Regions from separate parts of the Pseudomonas sp. S3_A09 genome, predicted to be linked through region 1. Evidence: riboswitches for the same ligand, from Rfam matches in the RefSeq annotation. Region 1 holds a riboswitch; each other region holds the start of a gene.

The links. Region 1 has a riboswitch for cobalamin ahead of cobO (cob(I)yrinic acid a,c-diamide adenosyltransferase). Riboswitches for the same ligand answer to the same signal wherever they lie in the genome.
Region 2: another riboswitch for cobalamin. It lies ahead of AB4N92_RS24420 (CbtB domain-containing protein); the one in region 1 lies ahead of cobO (cob(I)yrinic acid a,c-diamide adenosyltransferase).
Region 3: another riboswitch for cobalamin. It lies ahead of AB4N92_RS02750 (ABC transporter substrate-binding protein); the one in region 1 lies ahead of cobO (cob(I)yrinic acid a,c-diamide adenosyltransferase).

The regions. Positions count from the first base shown of each region.
Region 1 is NZ_CP162752.1:854,488-860,256, forward strand. Features, by position in the region: gene cbiB (adenosylcobinamide-phosphate synthase CbiB) at 1-456, opposite strand, end outside; gene bluB (5,6-dimethylbenzimidazole synthase) at 453-1,103, opposite strand; gene AB4N92_RS04085 (cobyrinate a,c-diamide synthase) at 1,100-2,431, opposite strand; gene cobO (cob(I)yrinic acid a,c-diamide adenosyltransferase) at 2,428-3,039, opposite strand; cobalamin riboswitch at 3,119-3,369, opposite strand; gene AB4N92_RS04095 (C40 family peptidase) at 3,467-4,006, opposite strand; gene AB4N92_RS04100 (C40 family peptidase) at 4,151-4,780, opposite strand; gene hda (DnaA regulatory inactivator Hda) at 4,994-5,698, opposite strand.
Region 2 is NZ_CP162752.1:5,221,826-5,227,594, reverse strand. Features, by position in the region: gene cobW (cobalamin biosynthesis protein CobW) at 1-594, opposite strand, end outside; cobalamin riboswitch at 688-887, opposite strand; cobalamin riboswitch at 1,402-1,606, shown strand; gene AB4N92_RS24420 (CbtB domain-containing protein) at 1,703-1,891, shown strand; gene AB4N92_RS24415 (CbtA family protein) at 1,903-2,607, shown strand; gene AB4N92_RS24410 (cobalamin biosynthesis protein) at 2,604-2,996, shown strand; gene cobM (precorrin-4 C(11)-methyltransferase) at 3,066-3,812, shown strand; gene nfuA (Fe-S biogenesis protein NfuA) at 3,878-4,462, opposite strand; gene AB4N92_RS24395 (fatty acid cis/trans isomerase) at 4,982-5,769, opposite strand, start outside.
Region 3 is NZ_CP162752.1:563,445-569,213, reverse strand. Features, by position in the region: gene AB4N92_RS02770 (hypothetical protein) at 1-102, shown strand, start outside; gene AB4N92_RS02765 (GNAT family N-acetyltransferase) at 99-596, shown strand; gene AB4N92_RS02760 (ABC transporter ATP-binding protein) at 618-1,382, opposite strand; gene AB4N92_RS02755 (FecCD family ABC transporter permease) at 1,379-2,383, opposite strand; gene AB4N92_RS02750 (ABC transporter substrate-binding protein) at 2,380-3,390, opposite strand; cobalamin riboswitch at 3,495-3,689, opposite strand; gene AB4N92_RS02745 (DNA/RNA non-specific endonuclease) at 3,726-4,652, opposite strand; gene AB4N92_RS02740 (M4 family metallopeptidase) at 4,781-5,769, shown strand, end outside.

The DNA.
Region 1 (5,769 bases):
CAGCGCGGCGAAGACCGCATCGCTGCCGTTCTCCAGCACCGACTCAGTGGCCGCGCGGGCGACTTCGGTGCTGTCCAGTTCACTGGTCTGACGGCTTACGAGGTAGCTCACGCGCCGGCGCGCTTCGTCCAGGTCATCGCTGCGCAAGGCCTGGGCCACCGGGATCACATGCTCGCCAAGGCTGCGCATGCCAAGCGCGCAGTACAACGCCAGGATCTCCAATACCCAGCCGATGTACGGCGCCCAGGATAAAGCCGTAGCCAGCAGAGTCAGCGGCACCACGGCGATAACCCACGCGGTCACGCCATGACTGCGCCAGCCGCGACCACCGGTATTGAAACGTTGCTCGATGCGCCCGGCGAAATTGCCGAACGCCACCAGCGGATGCCAGCGTCTGGGTTCGCCCAGCAGCGCATCCAGCGCGACTGCAGCGACACACAGCAAGGCCACACTCATTGACTCACTCCCCACCCATTCTCATACAACATGTCACTCAGCGGCCGAGGCTCGGTCCAGCCTTCGAGTTGCAACATCGGGGCCGGGTAGAACTCGGCCACCGGCCCCAGGCACAGCACGGCCAAAGGTTTCGCGCCGGGTGGCAAACCCAGCAGATCAGCCAGGGCCTGGGGCTCGAACAGCGAGACCCAGCCCATGCCCAGCCCTTCGACACGGGCCGCCAGCCAAAGATTCTGAATAGCACAGGACAGTGACGCCATGTCCATTTCAGGCAACGTGCGCCGCCCAAAAATGTGCCGCTCACGGTCATCCATCAACGCCGCCACCAGCACTTCGGCGCAGTCGTGAATGCCTTCGACCTTGAGCTTCATGAACTCATCGGAGCGTTCACCCAGGGCTTCGGCGGTGCGTATGCGTTCTTCTTCCACCAGTTGTTGAATCTGCCCACGCAACGGACGGTCGCTGATGCGGATAAAACGCCAGGGCTGCATCAGGCCGACACTGGGTGCCTGGTGCGCGGCCTGGAGCAGACGATGGAGCAATTCGGGGGCGACAGTGCCGCCGCTGAAGTGGCGCATGTCGCGACGTTCAGCGATGGCGCGGTAGACGGCCTGGCGGTCGGCCTCGGGGAAGGCGTTGTCGGTCATGGCCTCATCGCCGGCAAGCCGGCGCCTACAGGATCGGGCGCGAACAATGCGGCCACCGCCTGGGGATTCGAGGGGAAGTAAAAGTGTACGTAGGAAGCCGTCATCCGCCCCTGCCGATAAACCGCCTCGGCACCGCGTCCGCCATTGGGGCTAAGGCCACGGGCAATCGGCTGCCATTCGGTGGTGGTCAGGGAGTGGTGATAGGTATGGCCGCGCAGCGTGCCTTCGGGCAATTCGACATTTTGCAGCGCCAAGGCCGCGAGTTTCTTCTGCATCACCGCATCGCCTTGCAGCAGGCCCACCAGTTCGGCGCGAACACCCTCGACATCGGTCAGCGAGTCCAGCAGGTAGAGCATGCCGCCGCATTCGGCGAGCAGCGGTTTGCCGGCGGCATGATGAGCGCGGATGGCGTCAAGCATCGAGGTGTTCTCCGCCAGCGCCTGGTGGTGCAATTCCGGATAACCACCGGGCAGATAGAGGCTGTCGACATCAGGCAATTCGCGATCGTGGATCGGCGAGAAAAACTCCAGTTCAGCGCCCATTGCCCGCAGCAGGTCGAGGCTGGCGCCATAGGTAAACGCGAAGGCTTCGTCGCGGGCCACGGCGATGCGCACACCGTTGAGCAATGGCTGGGTTTCGATCACTTCCGGTGCGGCAAAGGTCACTGGCGGCGGCAAAGCCACTTCGCAACTGCTGCCCAGCGCTTGGGCGGCTGCATCGAGACGCACATCGAGGTCGTTCAGTTCGCTCGCCTGTACCAGGCCTAAGTGACGGCTAGGCAGTTCGATACCGGTCTCGCGGGATAACGCGCCGTACCAGCGCAGGCCTTCGGTGAGGCTGCCTTCGAGCAATTGTGCGTGACGCAAGGTGCCAACGCGATTGGCCAGCACCCCGGCAAACGGCAGATCCGGCTGATAACGTGCCAGGCCCAGGGCCAACGCGCCGAAGGTCTGGGCCATCGCCGTACCGTCAATCACGCCCAAGACAGGCACGCCGAAGTGTCGCGCCAGGTCGGCGCTCGACGGTGTGCCATCGAACAGGCCCATCACGCCTTCGATCAGGATCAGGTCCGCCTCCCCCGCCGCTTCCCATAGCAAGCGACGACTTTCCTGCTCGCCCACCATCCACATGTCCAATTGATACACCGGCGCACCGCTGGCGCGTTCGTGGATCATCGGATCGAGGAAGTCCGGGCCGCATTTGAACACGCGTACCCTGCGCCCCAGGTTGCGGTGCAATCGGGCAAGCGCGGCGGTGACGGTGGTTTTGCCCTGGCCGGACGCCGGTGCGGCAATCAAGACGGCCGGGCAATGACGGGGCTGATTCAAAGTTCGACGCCCTTCTGTGCCTTGATACCGGCTTGGAACGCGTGTTTGAGCATGCCCATTTCGGTGACGGTGTCGCCCATTTCGATCAGTTCAGGCTTGGCACCGCGGCCGGTGACCACCACGTGTTGCATCGGCGGGCGGGCTTGCAGGTCGCTGAGCACCTGGTCCAGGTCGAGATAGCCGTGCTTGAGGGCGATGTTCAGTTCGTCGAGTACGACAAGACCGATAGACGGGTCCTGCAGCAACTCGCGGGAAACCGCCCAGGCGGCTTCGGCGGCGGCGATGTCACGCTGGCGGTCCTGGGTTTCCCAGGTGAAGCCTTCGCCCATGACATGAAAGCGCACTTGCTCGGGGAAACGGCGGAAGAACAATTCCTCACCGGTACTGTTGCGCCCCTTGATGAACTGCACCACACCGCACTGCATGCCGTGCCCCATGGCTCGGGCCAGCATGCCGAACGCGGAGCTGCTCTTGCCTTTGCCGTTGCCGGTCAGCACTAGCAACAGGCCGCACTCGTTCGGGGAGTTGGCGATGCGTTCATCGATCACGGCTTTTTTGCGCAGCATGCGCGCCAGGTGGCGTTCGTCGCGGTCGGGGGAATCGGTCATGGCAGCTCTCCGTTGGGGCTGGACAAAAACGGCGGGCAGGAAAAAGAAAAAACAGATAGCCAAGCATCGCCCACCGTGATGCTGTTGGATGTTGCAGGCCGGTCTCCGGGCTCATGAGTGGCGCGCGTCTTATAGAAGCGCGTACCGACGCTGCGCCTTCCCATATCGCGAGCGATACAGTGGCAAAAGGCAGCGTCTTGACTCATTTACCGTTGCGGGGGCAGCGCCGGGATCGCGGCGTCACTGTGTACAAGTGCGCTCACTCACCGGCTTCCCTGTTTCACTCCGTCGACCCATGGGCCACAGAGCACCTGGAACAAGCGGCGAAGGGTAGTAGTTTGAGGGGCGAGCTGCAAGCTTCAAGCTGATCGCCGCAAGCAGGCATCGCACCGCTTGCAGCTTCACGCGTGAAACCTGCCGCTGCTTTCTAGGGATTACGCGCCAGATTGCCTGGCAACACGCGCTTGGCGCTCAGGTAGGCATTCTGCCAATACGCCTTGGACAAGGTGTCCAGCTTCACCGTACCGCCGGTTTGCGGTGCATGCACAAAACGGCCTTCACCGACGTAGATCCCGGCGTGGCTGACCTGTGAACCGCCGCCCGTGGCAAAGAACAACAGGTCGCCCGTCTGCAGATTCTGCTCGCTGACATCTTGCGCACGCATCACGATCAATTCGCGAGTGGTACGCGGCAGGGAGATACCGGCAGCGTCGCGGAAGACAAAACCGATCAGGCCACTGCAATCAAACCCGGAGTCCGGTGTATTGCCGCCCCACCGATAAGGCGTGCCGACCAGGCCCAGGGCACGGAAGAGGACGTCTTCGGCCGCAGGCGAGAAATTCTGGCTGGAATAGTTGAACACCGGCTTGGGCTTCACCGCTACGGGAGCAGGCGGCGGTGGACGACTTGCGCAGGCGCTGAGCAGCGCGGCGCAAAGAATGAGGATCAGGCGGGCCGAGGTCGACATGGGCAGAACAATCCTGGTCTGGATGCGGCTTTCGCTGCCGAACGCTGAAAACCAGAACGCGCAAGCAAAGCTCGCGCGAACGGATTACAACAATGTCCAGGGATTCTAGCGCTTACACGTCAAACTTCAAGTATCACTTTAAGTTTACTTGCTAGCGGTAACTGTCGTCGGGGCCATGGCGAGTGCGCGCTTGGCTTCGATGAAGGTTTTGCTCCAGTAGCTGTCGCCCAGATTGTCGACTCGAACACCGCCACTGCGACGGCTGCTGGAGTGGATAAACTGGTTGTCGCCCAAGTAGATACCGGCATGACTCACACGACCACGCCCTGCTGTACTGAAGAAAAGCAGATCACCGGGCTTGAGGTTGTTGCGCGCGACCAACGGTGCATCCACGTTGATCATTTCGCGGGTGGAGCGTGGCAGGTTCATGCCCGCTTCTTCACGAAACAGATAGCCGATGAAACCGCTGCAGTCGAAGCCGGCTTCAGAAGTGCCGCCGAAACGGTAACGGGTACCGATCAGGGACATGCCGCGTTCGAGGATGCTGTCGGCCAGAACGGGAAGCTGGTAAGGCTTGCTACCGGAGAAGTTGGTCAGCTCTTTTTCAGTTGCCAGCTCTTCTTCATAAACAGAAGCAGACTGTGCAGCAACGAATTTTGCCTGATTTTGAACCTGTGGTTTTTGCTGTTCTGCCACCTGTTGAGGGTGGGAGGCGCAACCAAACAACAGGGTAACGAGTGCGAGGGGCACGAGGGGTGCGAAGCGATTTAGCATGGGCACGACCGTGGCTGATATGTAAAGAAGACGAGACTATGCCCTCTATCACATCGATTTGCAAATTCAATCGTGATCTATGTGACTTCTTGTTTGGACCATGACATCTAAGCCCTTAACACCCCGTACCTGCCTTTTGCGTAGCCACATCGGCTCAAACGCAGGTTTTCTGGCGCCTGGAATTTGCCGAACGCGGCAAAAACAAAGGGCTGTCTACCAGCCGAGGGTTTCTTTCAAGAAGGGAATGGTCAGCTTGCGCTGGGCCTGCAAGGAGGCCTGGTCGAGCTGTTCGAGCAAATCGAACAATGCGCTCATGCTGCGTGTACCGCGAGTGAGAATAAAATGCCCCACCTCATCGGTGAGGTGCAGGCCACGACGGGAAGCACGCAGTTGCAAGGCACGCAATTTGTCTTCGTCGGAGAGCGGGCGCATCTGGAAGATCAGCGCCAAGGTCATCCGCGACTTGAGGTCGGCCAGCTTGATCGGCAATTCCCGTGGCGAGGTAGACGCGGCAATCAGCAGGCGCCGACCACTGTCACGCAAACGGTTGAACAAGTGAAAGAGCGCCTCTTCCCATTCCGCCTTGCCGGCGATCGCTTGCAGATCGTCCAGGCACACCAGCTCGTACTGCTCAAGATGGTCGAAAATGCCGATACCGCGATCCATCAACTCAGCCAGGGGCAGGTAAACCGCCGGCTCGCCCATTTGCTCGAAACGCAGGCACGCGGCCTGCAACAGGTGGGTACGCCCTACGCCGTGCTTGCCCCACAAATAGATCAGGCTTTCGGTCCACCCGGCGTCGGCTTCGCAGAGCCGCTCGACATAGCCGAGTGCAGCGGCATTGGCGCCTGGGTAGTAGTTGATAAAGGTGGCGTCGTCACGCAGACGCACACCCAAGGGCAGCTGAATCGGTTTCATGCTGACTGAACGGCTCCAAACGAACCGTTAGTGGCCTCTGTGTAAAGTTTGCAAAGTTTATACCCGTGACG
Region 2 (5,769 bases), 1.8 Mb from region 1:
GGCCAGGTCTTCAGGGCTGATCAGGTCGCTCTTGTTGAGGATCACCAGGTCGGCGCTGGCCAGTTGGTCGGCGAACAGCTCATGCAGCGGCGACTCGTGGTCCAGGTTCGGGTCGAGCTTGCGCTGGGCATCCACCTGGTCCGGGAAAGCGGCGAAGGTGCCGGCGGCCACGGCCGGACTGTCGACCACGGTGATCACAGCGTCGACGGTGCAGGCGCTGCGGATTTCCGGCCACTGAAAGGCTTGTACCAGCGGTTTTGGCAGGGCCAGGCCGGAGGTTTCGATGAGGATATGGTCGAGGTCGCCGCGACGGGCCACCAACTCGCGCATCACTGGAAAGAACTCTTCTTGCACGGTGCAGCACAGGCAGCCATTGGCCAACTCGTAGACGCGGCCGTTGGCTTCTTCTTCGGTGCAGCCGATGGAGCACTGCTTGAGGATTTCACCGTCGATACCCAGTTCGCCGAATTCGTTGACGATCACGGCGATGCGACGGCCCTGGGCGTTATCGAGCATGTGGCGCAGCAAGGTAGTCTTGCCCGAGCCGAGGAAGCCGGTGACGATGGTGACGGGGAGTTTGGCCAGTGTTTTCATCGGATGCCCTTGGGGGCGGGCATACGGGACGATAGGCCCTGCGACGGCGCGCAGCAGCGGATTTCGTCACCGGATCACCCCGCCCGGTTGAAGTAGAAAATCGGTTGCGAGGCAGGTCTCCTGGCTTGGGGCTTGCGGGTCTTGCGACCGGCGCTGGCTGCGCCTTCCCGCCTTGTCGGCAGTGGCGTGGCAGTCAGCTGAACCCTTTACAGTTGCGGGGGCAGCCGCGGCTTGGACCGCGTTCCCTTCTTAGCTTCGGCCTGGGCCGAAGAACCTCGAAGGGTGTAAGGCTACGCAGTGCTTGGGGGATGGTCAATGATGGGGTTGGATTGGTTGGGTTAGTGTACATATCCGTTTCTGCGGTAACGGCTGAAATGGGTTCCGCCCTTACGGCGGGTCACTTTGGAAAAGAGCCCCAAAGTAACCAAAGGGCTCTTGCCCCAACACTCGGCACCTCGCTCACGCTCGGTGTGCCCGTAATCCGACAGGGATTTGGGGGGCCGCCGCCACGCGCCATCCATGGCGCGGGGCGGCTAAACCGGCATCCCTGCCGGTTTACCCCCCAAATCCCTGTCGAATTCCGGCCAGCGTGTTTGACGGGGCGCTTAGGATCAAGATCAAGATCAAGATCAAGATCAAGATCAAAAGCAAAAGCAAAAGCAAAAGCAAAAGCACAGCGGCCTGACAGCCGGCTTGAGTGGTGTAGAGCAAAGGCGGTTCGCTGTAGGAGCGGAACCCATTTCAGCCATCACCGCAGCAACGGATATGTACACACCCCAATTGACTCCCCTCCCACCCCCATGCTCTCCTACACATCTTGTTTCGGGTGCCCTTCACAGGGTGAAACGGGAAACCGGTGCGTCATAGCGATATGACCAGTCCGGTGCTGCCCCCGCAACGGTAAGCGAGTGAAGCGTCAGATCCACTGTGCCTCGACGGCATGGGAAGGCGATGCTTATTAGGCACATTGCCCCTCGCAAGCCCGGAGACCGGCCCGAAAAATTCAGATAACAAACCCGCGGTGGGCGGGCGCTGTTCAAACCCTGCGTGCCTGGCTCGCGGGGTTTCCATGCGCTCGTTTCACCCAGACACCTGAAAGGGACGCGCCATGTCGATCGTCAGCAGCACCTCGCACTCCGCCAGCAGCACCGCCACCCTGAGCCAACGCCTGACCGCCGCCATCGGCGCGTCGATCCTTGGTGCGTGCCTGGTGTACTTTGCCGGTTTCTCGCACATCGAGGCCGTGCACAACGCTGCCCACGATACCCGCCACAGCGCTGCGTTCCCGTGCCACTGAGACCTGCCGACATGATCAAGCGTATCGCGCAAACTGCAGGTTTCACCGGCCTGCTGGCCGCCCTGTTGCTGACCTTGCTGCAAAGCTTCTGGGTCGCCCCGCTGATTCTGCAGGCGGAAACCTTTGAAAAGGCCCCGGCCGCCACCGAAGTGGCCCACGAACACACCGAAGGCGCTGCCGCCCACACCCACGATGCCGAAGCCTGGGAGCCGGAAGACGGCTGGCAGCGCGTGCTCTCCACCACAGGCGGTAATCTGGTGGTCGCGGTCGGTTTTGCGCTGATGCTGGCCGGTCTCTACACACTGCGCGCGCCAACCCGCACCGCCCAAGGCTTGCTGTGGGGCTTGGCCGGTTACGCAACCTTCGTGCTGGCACCGACGATGGGCCTGCCGCCTGAGCTGCCGGGCACTGCCGCCGCGGACCTGGCGCTGCGCCAGACCTGGTGGATCGGCACTGCGGCTTCTACGGCTGCCGGCATCGCTTTGATCGTATTTGGTCGTAACTGGCTGTTGAAAGTGCTGGGCGTGGCGATCCTCGCCGTCCCCCACGTGATTGGCGCGCCACAGCCCGAAGTGCATTCGATGCTGGCACCGCAAGCCCTGGAAGCACAATTCAAGATCGCTTCACAGTTGACCAACGTCGCTTTCTGGCTCGCACTGGGCCTGATCAGCGCGTGGCTGTTCCGCCGCAACCGTGACGACCAATACTCGGCATGACCCTGGTGATCGGCCTGGGTTGCCAGCGGGGTTGTGATCTTCACACCTTGCTGGCGCTGTTCGATTCGGCCCTCGCCGAGGGCGGTATCGAGCGTCACCGCATTAGCGCGCTGGCCAGTATCGATCGCAAACAGAATGAACCGGGGTTACTGGCTCTGGCCCAGAGGCTGAACCTGCCACTGCAGTGTTTCAGCGCCGAGCAACTGGCGGCGTTTGAACACCGCCTGAGCCACAAATCCGACATCGCTTTTGCCCACACCGGCTGTTATGGCATCGCCGAAAGCGCCGCGCTGGCACTCGCCGAGCACCTTGCAGGCAGCCCTGCCCGCCTGTTGATCACTCGCAAAAAAACCGCCCAAGCCACCTTTGCATTAGCCTGCGCCGGCTAAAATCCCGATAATTGCCGCCCCCGATCATGAGCAACATTCATGCTCGCCCGTTTTTCGACAGGAACCACCATGACCGTCTACTTCATCGGCGCAGGCCCCGGCGACCCGGAATTGATCACCGTCAAAGGCCAGCGGCTGATCCGTAGTTGCCCGGTAATCATCTATGCCGGCTCATTGGTTCCGGCGGCGGTATTGGACGGCCATTCGGCGCTAACGGTGGTCAACAGCGCCGAATTGCACCTGGAACAGATCATTGACCTGATCAAAACCGCCCACGACAACGGCCAGGACGTGGCCCGCGTCCATTCCGGTGACCCGAGCCTGTATGGCGCCATTGGCGAACAGATCCGCCATCTGCGGGAGCTGGGCATTCCCTTCCAGATCATTCCCGGCGTCACCGCCGTGGCCGCCTGCGCCGCCCTGCTGGAAACCGAGCTGACCCTGCCCGATATCGCCCAAAGCGTGATCCTGACCCGCTATGCCGACAAAACCCGCATGCCCGCCGGCGAGGATTTCGACAGCCTGGCCCGGCATGGCACCACCATGGCGATCCACCTGGGGGTCAATCACCTGGAGAAGATCGTCGCTGAGCTGCTGCCGCACTACGGCGCGGATTGCCCGATTGCCGTGGTGCACCGGGCAACCTGGCCGGATCAGGATTGGGCGATGGGCACGTTGAGTGACATTACCGAGAAGGTGGCGGCCAAAGGCTTTCGGCGCACGGCATTGATTGTGGTGGGCCGGGTGTTGGCAAGTGACAGCTTCAGTGAGTCGTCGCTGTATCGCGCGGGCCATGCTCACCTTTACCGCCCCTGAAACCCAGGCATAAAAAAACGGCGCTCACGGGGCGCCGTTTTTTCTGCTCGCAGTGAACGCCTTATTCAGTAGTAGGCGTTTTCTTTCTGCGTGTGGTCGGTCACGTCACGCACGCCCTTGAGCTCTGGAATACGCTCCAGCAAGGTGCGCTCAATGCCTTCACGCAGGGTCACGTCCGCCTGGCCACAGCCTTGGCAGCCGCCGCCGAATTTCAACACCGCAATGCCGTCTTCGACCACGTCGATCAGGCTGACCTGGCCGCCGTGGCTGGCCAGGCCTGGGTTGATCTCGGTCTGCAGGTAGTAATTGATGCGCTCGTTCACCGGGCTGTCGGCGTTGACGTTCGGCACCTTGGCGTTTGGCGCCTTGATGGTCAACTGGCCGCCCATGCGGTCGGTGGCGTAGTCGACCACGGCGTCGTCGAGGAAGGCTTCGCTGAAGGCATCGATGTACGCGGTGAAGCTTTTCAGCCCCAGGGCGGTGTCTTCAGGTTTCTCTTCCCCAGGCTTGCAGTAGGCAATGCAAGTCTCGGCGTATTGGGTGCCGGGCTGGGTGATAAAGACGCGGATGCCGATACCCGGGGTGTTCTGCTTGGACAGCAGGTCAGCCAGGTAATCGTGGGCGGCGTCGGTAATGGTTATGGCAGTCATGGAAACTCCTCACAGGCTTGCCAGCAGTTTACGCCAAAATATTACGCAGGTACAAAGTCCTAGTGTTTTTGTCGGGATAGGTTTTTTAGGGGGGTGTACATATCCGTTATTTGGGTGATGGCTGCTATGGGTTCCGCCCTTACGGCGGGCCACTTTTGAAAAGAGCCCAAAAGCAACCAAAAGGCTCTTGCCCCAACACTCGGTGTGCCCGTGATCCGGCAGGGGTTTGGGGGGCCGCAAGAGCACGGCGGCCTGAGTGGTGTAGAGCAAAGGCAAGGGCAAACGCAGTCCCTGTAGGAGCTGGCTTGCCTTCGATGGTGGTTAACGATGACGCGGGTAACCAGACAAAACGCGGCGTTCTCACGTTTTTCGCCGGCAAGCCGGCTCCTAAAGAGGACGAAAAGCGTATCCACGATGCGAAGCGAGTCGCGCTTGCTCTGGCTTTTGATCTAAGGCGCCGTAAGGGCGGAACCAATATCAGCCGTTACCGCAGCAACGGATATGCACTCCGAAAAGATCTCACAAGTTCTGATACCGATTCATATCCAACACCCCCTCTTCCACCGGCGTAGTCTCCCGAATGTACTGCGACACATCATGGAAGTACTGCCAAAACAAAGGATGACTGCGCCGCACACCCCAGCGGTCCACAATCTTCTCGAAACGCTTGGCATCCTTGGCCCGCTCCATTTCAGCCACAAACTCCGGCACTTCCTGGGCAGGGATATTGAACATAAAGTTTGGATAGCTGCTCAGCACGCCAGGATAAATCGTCACCGTGTCCAAGCCCGGCTGATAGCGATAAGCCTCACCCAGCAGAAACGCCACGTTACTGTGGGCACGATTGCGCAGCATGCTGTAGAGCACACGCTTACCGCTGGCGGTCTCGACACGCAGCATCGTCGCTTCAGGCAGTTGGTCGATGACCTTGAGCCCGGCGGCCGGGCGTGAAGTCAGGCGGCTCAGCGCCTGCTCCGCATCCTGAATGGCTGGGTCCACGCCGTCACGCGAGCAATAGGCGCCCGTGCAGCGGTTGATCGGATCCGGGCTCGCATTCAAATCGCCATAACGCGTGAGCAACTGGTTGGCAAAGTCGCGCTTCGGATCGTTTTCATTCAGGTGCAGGCCAGTGGGTTTATCGTCATCAATGGCTTCATAGTCCAGCCATAGCTTGAGCTTGCCGCTGTTCTGGTACCAGTCATCCAAGAAGCCCTCGCGGGAATCGGCCGGCATCAGGCGCAGGAAGTTCTGCTCGGCACCGTTGCGAATCAGGTCGAAATACAACCGGGTCTGGGCCTGGTGCGACA
Region 3 (5,769 bases), 290 kb from region 1:
GATGCGGAAAATGGTTTGATCCTGCCGCCTGCGGATGCGACGCCGGATGAAATTCTGCAGCAGGCACAGGTGATGGGCATTACGCAGATCGAGGTTGCATGAGCCCAAGGCCGAGTATTCAGGCAGTCACAGCGGCGGATATCCCTGAGGTCATGAGGTTCGTGCTGCGCGCCCGCGCCGAGCTTTTCCCCACGCTCAGCGCGACGGGAGTGCCGGCGGACCTGGCGCATTTCGAGGCGACCTACCTGCAGGGCGATGGGCAGTTTCTTGTTGCTCGCGATGAGGGCCAGATCGTCGCTGGCATCGGCTATCTGCCCTATGACGGGCGTTTCCCGCAGTTGAATTACCAGGGCCGCAAGACCGTGGAGGTGGTGCGCCTGTTTGTGCTGCCGGCGTTTCGCCGCTGTGGTCTGGCGGGCGAGTTGTACCGTGCGCTGGAGGTGCAAGCTAAAGAGGATCGGGTCGCGGTGATGTACCTGCACACCCATCCGTTTTTACCGGGGGCGATTGATTTTTGGCTTCGACAGGGGTTCGAGGTAGTGGATGTGGACGCGGACCCGGTGTGGCGCACGACGCATATGCAGCGCGCCCTCTAACACAACAGTTGAATGCCCTGATCAGTTCGGGCGCAAGCGCAGTATCTGCGCCCCATCGAACGGGTCCGTCAGGTAGTGCGCCTGCACCCCAAACGTCTCCTGCAAACGCTGCGGCGTCAGGACCTCCAGTGGTTTACCCAGCGCCACCAACCGCCCGTGATCCAGCACCGCCAGCCGATCACAGGTCAACGCTTGATTCAGATCATGCAGGGCAATCAAGGTGGTGACGGGCAACCCTTGCACGCCCTGCAAAATGCCGAGCTGATGCTGGATATCCAGGTGATTGGTCGGCTCATCCAGCAACAGGATCTGCGGCCGCTGCGCCAACGCACGGGCGATGTGCACGCGTTGGCGTTCACCGCCCGAGAGGCTGCGCCAGGCGCGATGGCTCAAGTGGGTGGCGTCGACGTCACGCAAGGCCTGATTGACGATGGCGTCGTCTTCGCCGGACCACGGGCTCAGCGCTGACAACCATGGAGTGCGGCCCAGCGCCACCGCGTCGAACACGCGGATGGCGTCGTCGGTGTCGGCCTGCTGTTCGACCACTGCCAGCTGCTGCGCGATGGCGCGGCGCGACAGCTTGCCCAGGTGTTGGCCGCCCAGTAAGACTTCGCCGGACGCCGGCGTGCGCAGCCCGGCGAGCAGCTTGAGCAAGGTGGATTTGCCGGAGCCGTTCGGCCCGACGATGCCGAGGGTTTCGCCCGGCTGCACGTCCAGATGGATATCGCGCAGCAACTGCGCTTCACGCACCTTGAAGCCCAACCCTTTGCAGCTCAGTACTGTCATCGCGCATTCCTCCGGCCAATGAGGATCAGCGCAAACACCGGCGCGCCGACCAGCGCCGTGACCACGCCGACCGGAATCACCTGGCCTTTGATCAAGGTGCGCGACAGTACATCGGCTGCAATCAAGAACAACGCGCCGCCCAACGCACTGGCCGGCAGCAAGCGCGAGTGCCCGGTGCCGAGCAGCAGGCGCACGGCGTGGGGGATTACCAATCCGACAAAGCCGATGGAGCCAACAATCGACACCATCACCGCCGTCACCAGGGCCGCGCAGCCCACCAGCACAAATTGCACCCGGCGCACCGGAATGCCGAGGGACGCTGCCGAGTCGCTGCCGAAGGTAAACGCATCCAACGCACGGCGGTGCCACAGGCACACCGCCAAGCCTGCAACGGCCACCGGCACCGCTAACCACACCGAGGGCCAGCGCACACCACTGAGGTTGCCGAGCAGCCAGAACAGGATGCCGCGCGCCTGTTCGGAACTGGCGGATTTGGTGATCAGGAAGGCGGTGAGCGCATTGAACAACTGCGAGCCGGCAATGCCCGCCAGGATGATCTGGCCGGTGCCGCTGGCCGAACCGCTGGCGCGCGCCAGCAGGATCACCAGCGCAAACGCCGCCATGGCGCCAACAAACGCGCCCGCCGACAACGAAATCAACCCGCCGCCCACGCCGATCAACGCCACCAGCACCGCGCCAGTCGAAGCGCCGGCACTGATGCCCAGCAGGTAGGGATCGGCCAGTGGGTTGCGCAACAGCGATTGCAGGATCACCCCGCACGTCGCCAGCCCGGCGCCACACGCAGCGGCGACCAGGGCGCGGGTGAGGCGGTAGTTCCACACCACGCCTTCGTCGATGGGGTCAAGCACGTAGCTGGCCGCCCACAGTTTGTTGGCGAGCACCTGGAGCACGACTTGCGGCGAGATGGCGGTTTCGCCGATCGCCACCCCCGCGAGTAGGGCGGCTAATAGCAGGGCCAGGGCGAGTAGGGTGCGCGTCATTTGGGCAGGTCGTAGCCGTCGATGGCCGTGGCCAGTTGCTCAAGCCCGTCGAACGTGCGGATGCTGGCCTGCAGCGCCAGGGCATCGAGGATGATGATGCGGTTGTTTTTCACCGCGTCCATGTTGCGAGTCACGGGATCGCTGCGCAGGAAGGCCAGTTTCTTTTCATGGTCGTCGGCGGGGTAGCGGCGGCGGTCCATGCGTGCGATCACCAGAAAGGTCGGGTTGGCCTTGGCGAGGGTTTCCCAGCCGACGGCGGGCCATTCTTCATCGGATTGCACCACGTTGTGCAGACCGAGGGTTTCCAGCATGAACTCTGGAATGCCCTTGTGGCCGGCCACGTAAGGATCGCTGGCCATCTCGGAACTGGAGAACCACACCAAGGCACTGGCTTGCTTGAGGCCTTTGCTTTGCACGGTGGCAACAGATTTGGCCAAGCGTACCTTGAGGTCGTCGTTCAACTGTTGGCCGCGCGCCTGTACGTCGAAGATCTCGGCGAGTTGGCTGATGCTTTTATAGATCGTCTCGATTCGGAACGGCTCCAGCCGTGTGCCGTCGGCGCCTACCAGGTTGTCCTTGCCTTCGCAGTCGGAGGGCAGCAGGTAAGTGGGGATCTTCAGTTCATGGAATTGCTCGCGGGTGCCGACCACGCCCTGGGGCCCGACCACCCACTCCAGCTCGGCGGCCACCAGCTGCGGGCGCTTGGCGATCACGGCTTCAAAGCTCGGCTCATTGTTGGCTAGCCGCTCGATGCCGTCGTTCTGCACCTTGTACTGCGGCAGTACGCTGTTGAACCACAGTGAGGTGCCGACCACTTTGTCGCCCACGCCCAATGCGTAGAGCATCTCGGTGGCCGCCTGGCCGATGGTCACGCTGCGGGCGGGGGCTTGCTGGAAGGTCAGGCGACTGCCGCAGTTTTCCACGGTCAGCGGGTAGTGGGTGGGCGCGGCTTGGGCGAGGGCACAGAAGCCCAGGCCGGTGAGCAGGGCGGTAACGCGTGGCAGCATGGGGCAATCTCCGAATGAACCGTACGTGCCATTCGGAAATACACCCTTAAGCGCTGCACTAGAAAAACAGGCAAGAATGTCCTTCCCGGACACCCCGCCGGTTGGTAATTGAGCTTGGGCCGGCAGGTCTCCTGACTGATGCGTCGTCGCCAGGCTCCGGCCTTCCCGGACAAGGTCCAGTGGCATCAGGGAGCAGGCTCAGCACCTACAGTTGCGGGGGCAGTTCCGATTGGCGAGGGTGTACCGCGCTTCGGATTCCCTATTAGTCCCGTTTGGGAACCGGCGCGGTATGGTAGTTGATTAGGGCGGGGCGATATAGCCCGAGGCACGCCCGGTCAGAGACGAATGTCTTCAGGCCCCTGTATCAGGGCTTCAATCCGCGTGCCGGTGGCGCGTTCTTCGTTGCTGAAGCCGTCGTAGTCGGCCAGGTTGGCAAAACGCAGGCCGGTGAGGCGTTCTATCTGGATTACGCTGCGCTGGTAGGTCCTGAGCTGGCCGAACACCAGGTCGAGCTGGCCCAGCTCGCGGCTCTGGTCGATCATGTAGGCGCTGGCCGAAGGCTTGCCGTCATCGCTGAGGTAGGCGACCACTTTCCAGAACGCCTTGGGGATCTGGACGCCCCGGTACACCCGGTCTTCGTCGGCGAACACCGGGCCGGTGAACACGGTGGCTCGGGCTTTCCAGCGCTGGGTGTTGTCGAGGATGTAGTCTTCGAGCTCCAGCCACGTTTTCTGGTTGAACCCGCTCATCTGCGGTGAACAGTTGGTGAAGTGGAAGGTGTCGAAGTTGGCGGTTTGCGCCGCGTCGCCCCAGTTGGGGTCTTGTCGGCGCACCAGGTGGCCGCGATCCAGGCCGTTGCTGGCATACAGTGCTTCGCCCACCTGCGCATCAATGGGCAGGCGTCCGTCGTAGGCCCAGGTGTCGTTGCTGCGAATGATGTCCATATGCTGCCCGCCATCGATGTTGACGCCCACATACAGCGCGAGCCGCTTCGAGCGTGACATCGTTATCGAGAAGTGCGTGTAGTCCAGGCGCTTCTGGACATCGCCGGCCAAGGTCTCTTCAACCGTAGGCCAGGGCACCCCGAAGCTGCCGAGAAAGTCCTCAGCGTAGCCGCGTCGGTCCTTCAAGTCGTTGGCCGAGGTGACGCGGGGCGTCGCGGCTCGTGCCTCCAGCAATGTGGGGCTCGGTGCGATCAATGGGCGCAGGTCAGCGAGCCTGGGGCGGTATGAAAGGTCGATTTTGGCTTTACGTGCGGGCATCGGTCAGTCCTCCTTGGATAAACACGACTGCAACATAGGTTAATGACAATTGATGACACGCGATAACCCCTGGAGGCTATCCTGAATCGATGACCCGGACGTTGTTACCTGCCAAATGGAGCCAGCCAATGTGTGTTCGCCAGCCGAATCGTAATCCGATTTTCTGCCTGATCCCGCCCTATATGCTCGACCAGATCGCGCGCAACGGGGACAAAGCGCAACGGGAGGTCGCGTTGCGCACCCGCGCCAAGGACACAACGTTCCGCTCGCTACGGATGGTCGCCGTGCCTGCCAAGGGACCGGCGCATATGGCCCTGGCCATGGGGGCCGATAAACGCCGCTCGATCTACAGCGCCGAGGGCGCCGACAGCCTGCCGGGCACGCTGGTGCGTGGCGAGGGGCAGCCCGCCAGTGGTGATGCGGCGGTGGACGAGGCCTATGATGGCTTGGGCGCCACCTTCGATTTTTTCGACGAGGTCTTCGATCGCAACTCCATCGACGATGCCGGGATGGCGCTGGACGCCACTGTGCACTTTGGCCAGAACTACAACAATGCGTTCTGGAACTCGACCCAGATGGTGTTCGGGGATGGAGACGGGCAGTTGTTCAACCGCTTTACGGTGGCCCTCGACGTGATTGGCCATGAGTTGGCCCACGGCGTCACCGAGGACGAGGCCAAACTGATGTATTTCAACCAGTCCGGGGCGTTGAATGAATCGCTGTCGGACGTGTTCGGTTCGCTGATCAAGCAGTATGCGTTGAAGCAACGTGCGGAAGACGCCGATTGGTTGATCGGCAAAGGGCTGTTCACCCAAAAGATCAAAGGCACCGCCCTGCGCTCGATGAAAGCCCCCGGCACGGCGTTTGACGACAAACTGCTGGGCAAGGACCCCCAGCCCGGGCACATGGATGATTTTGTGCAGACCTACGAGGACAATGGCGGGGTGCATATCAACTCCGGCATTCCCAACCATGCGTTCTACCAGGTGGCGACCATACTGGGCGGGTTCGCCTGGGAGCGCGCCGGGCGCATCTGGTATGACGCGCTGCGTGATGCGCGGCTGCGGCCCAACTCGGGTTTCCTGCGCTTTGCGCGCATTACTTACGATATTGCAGG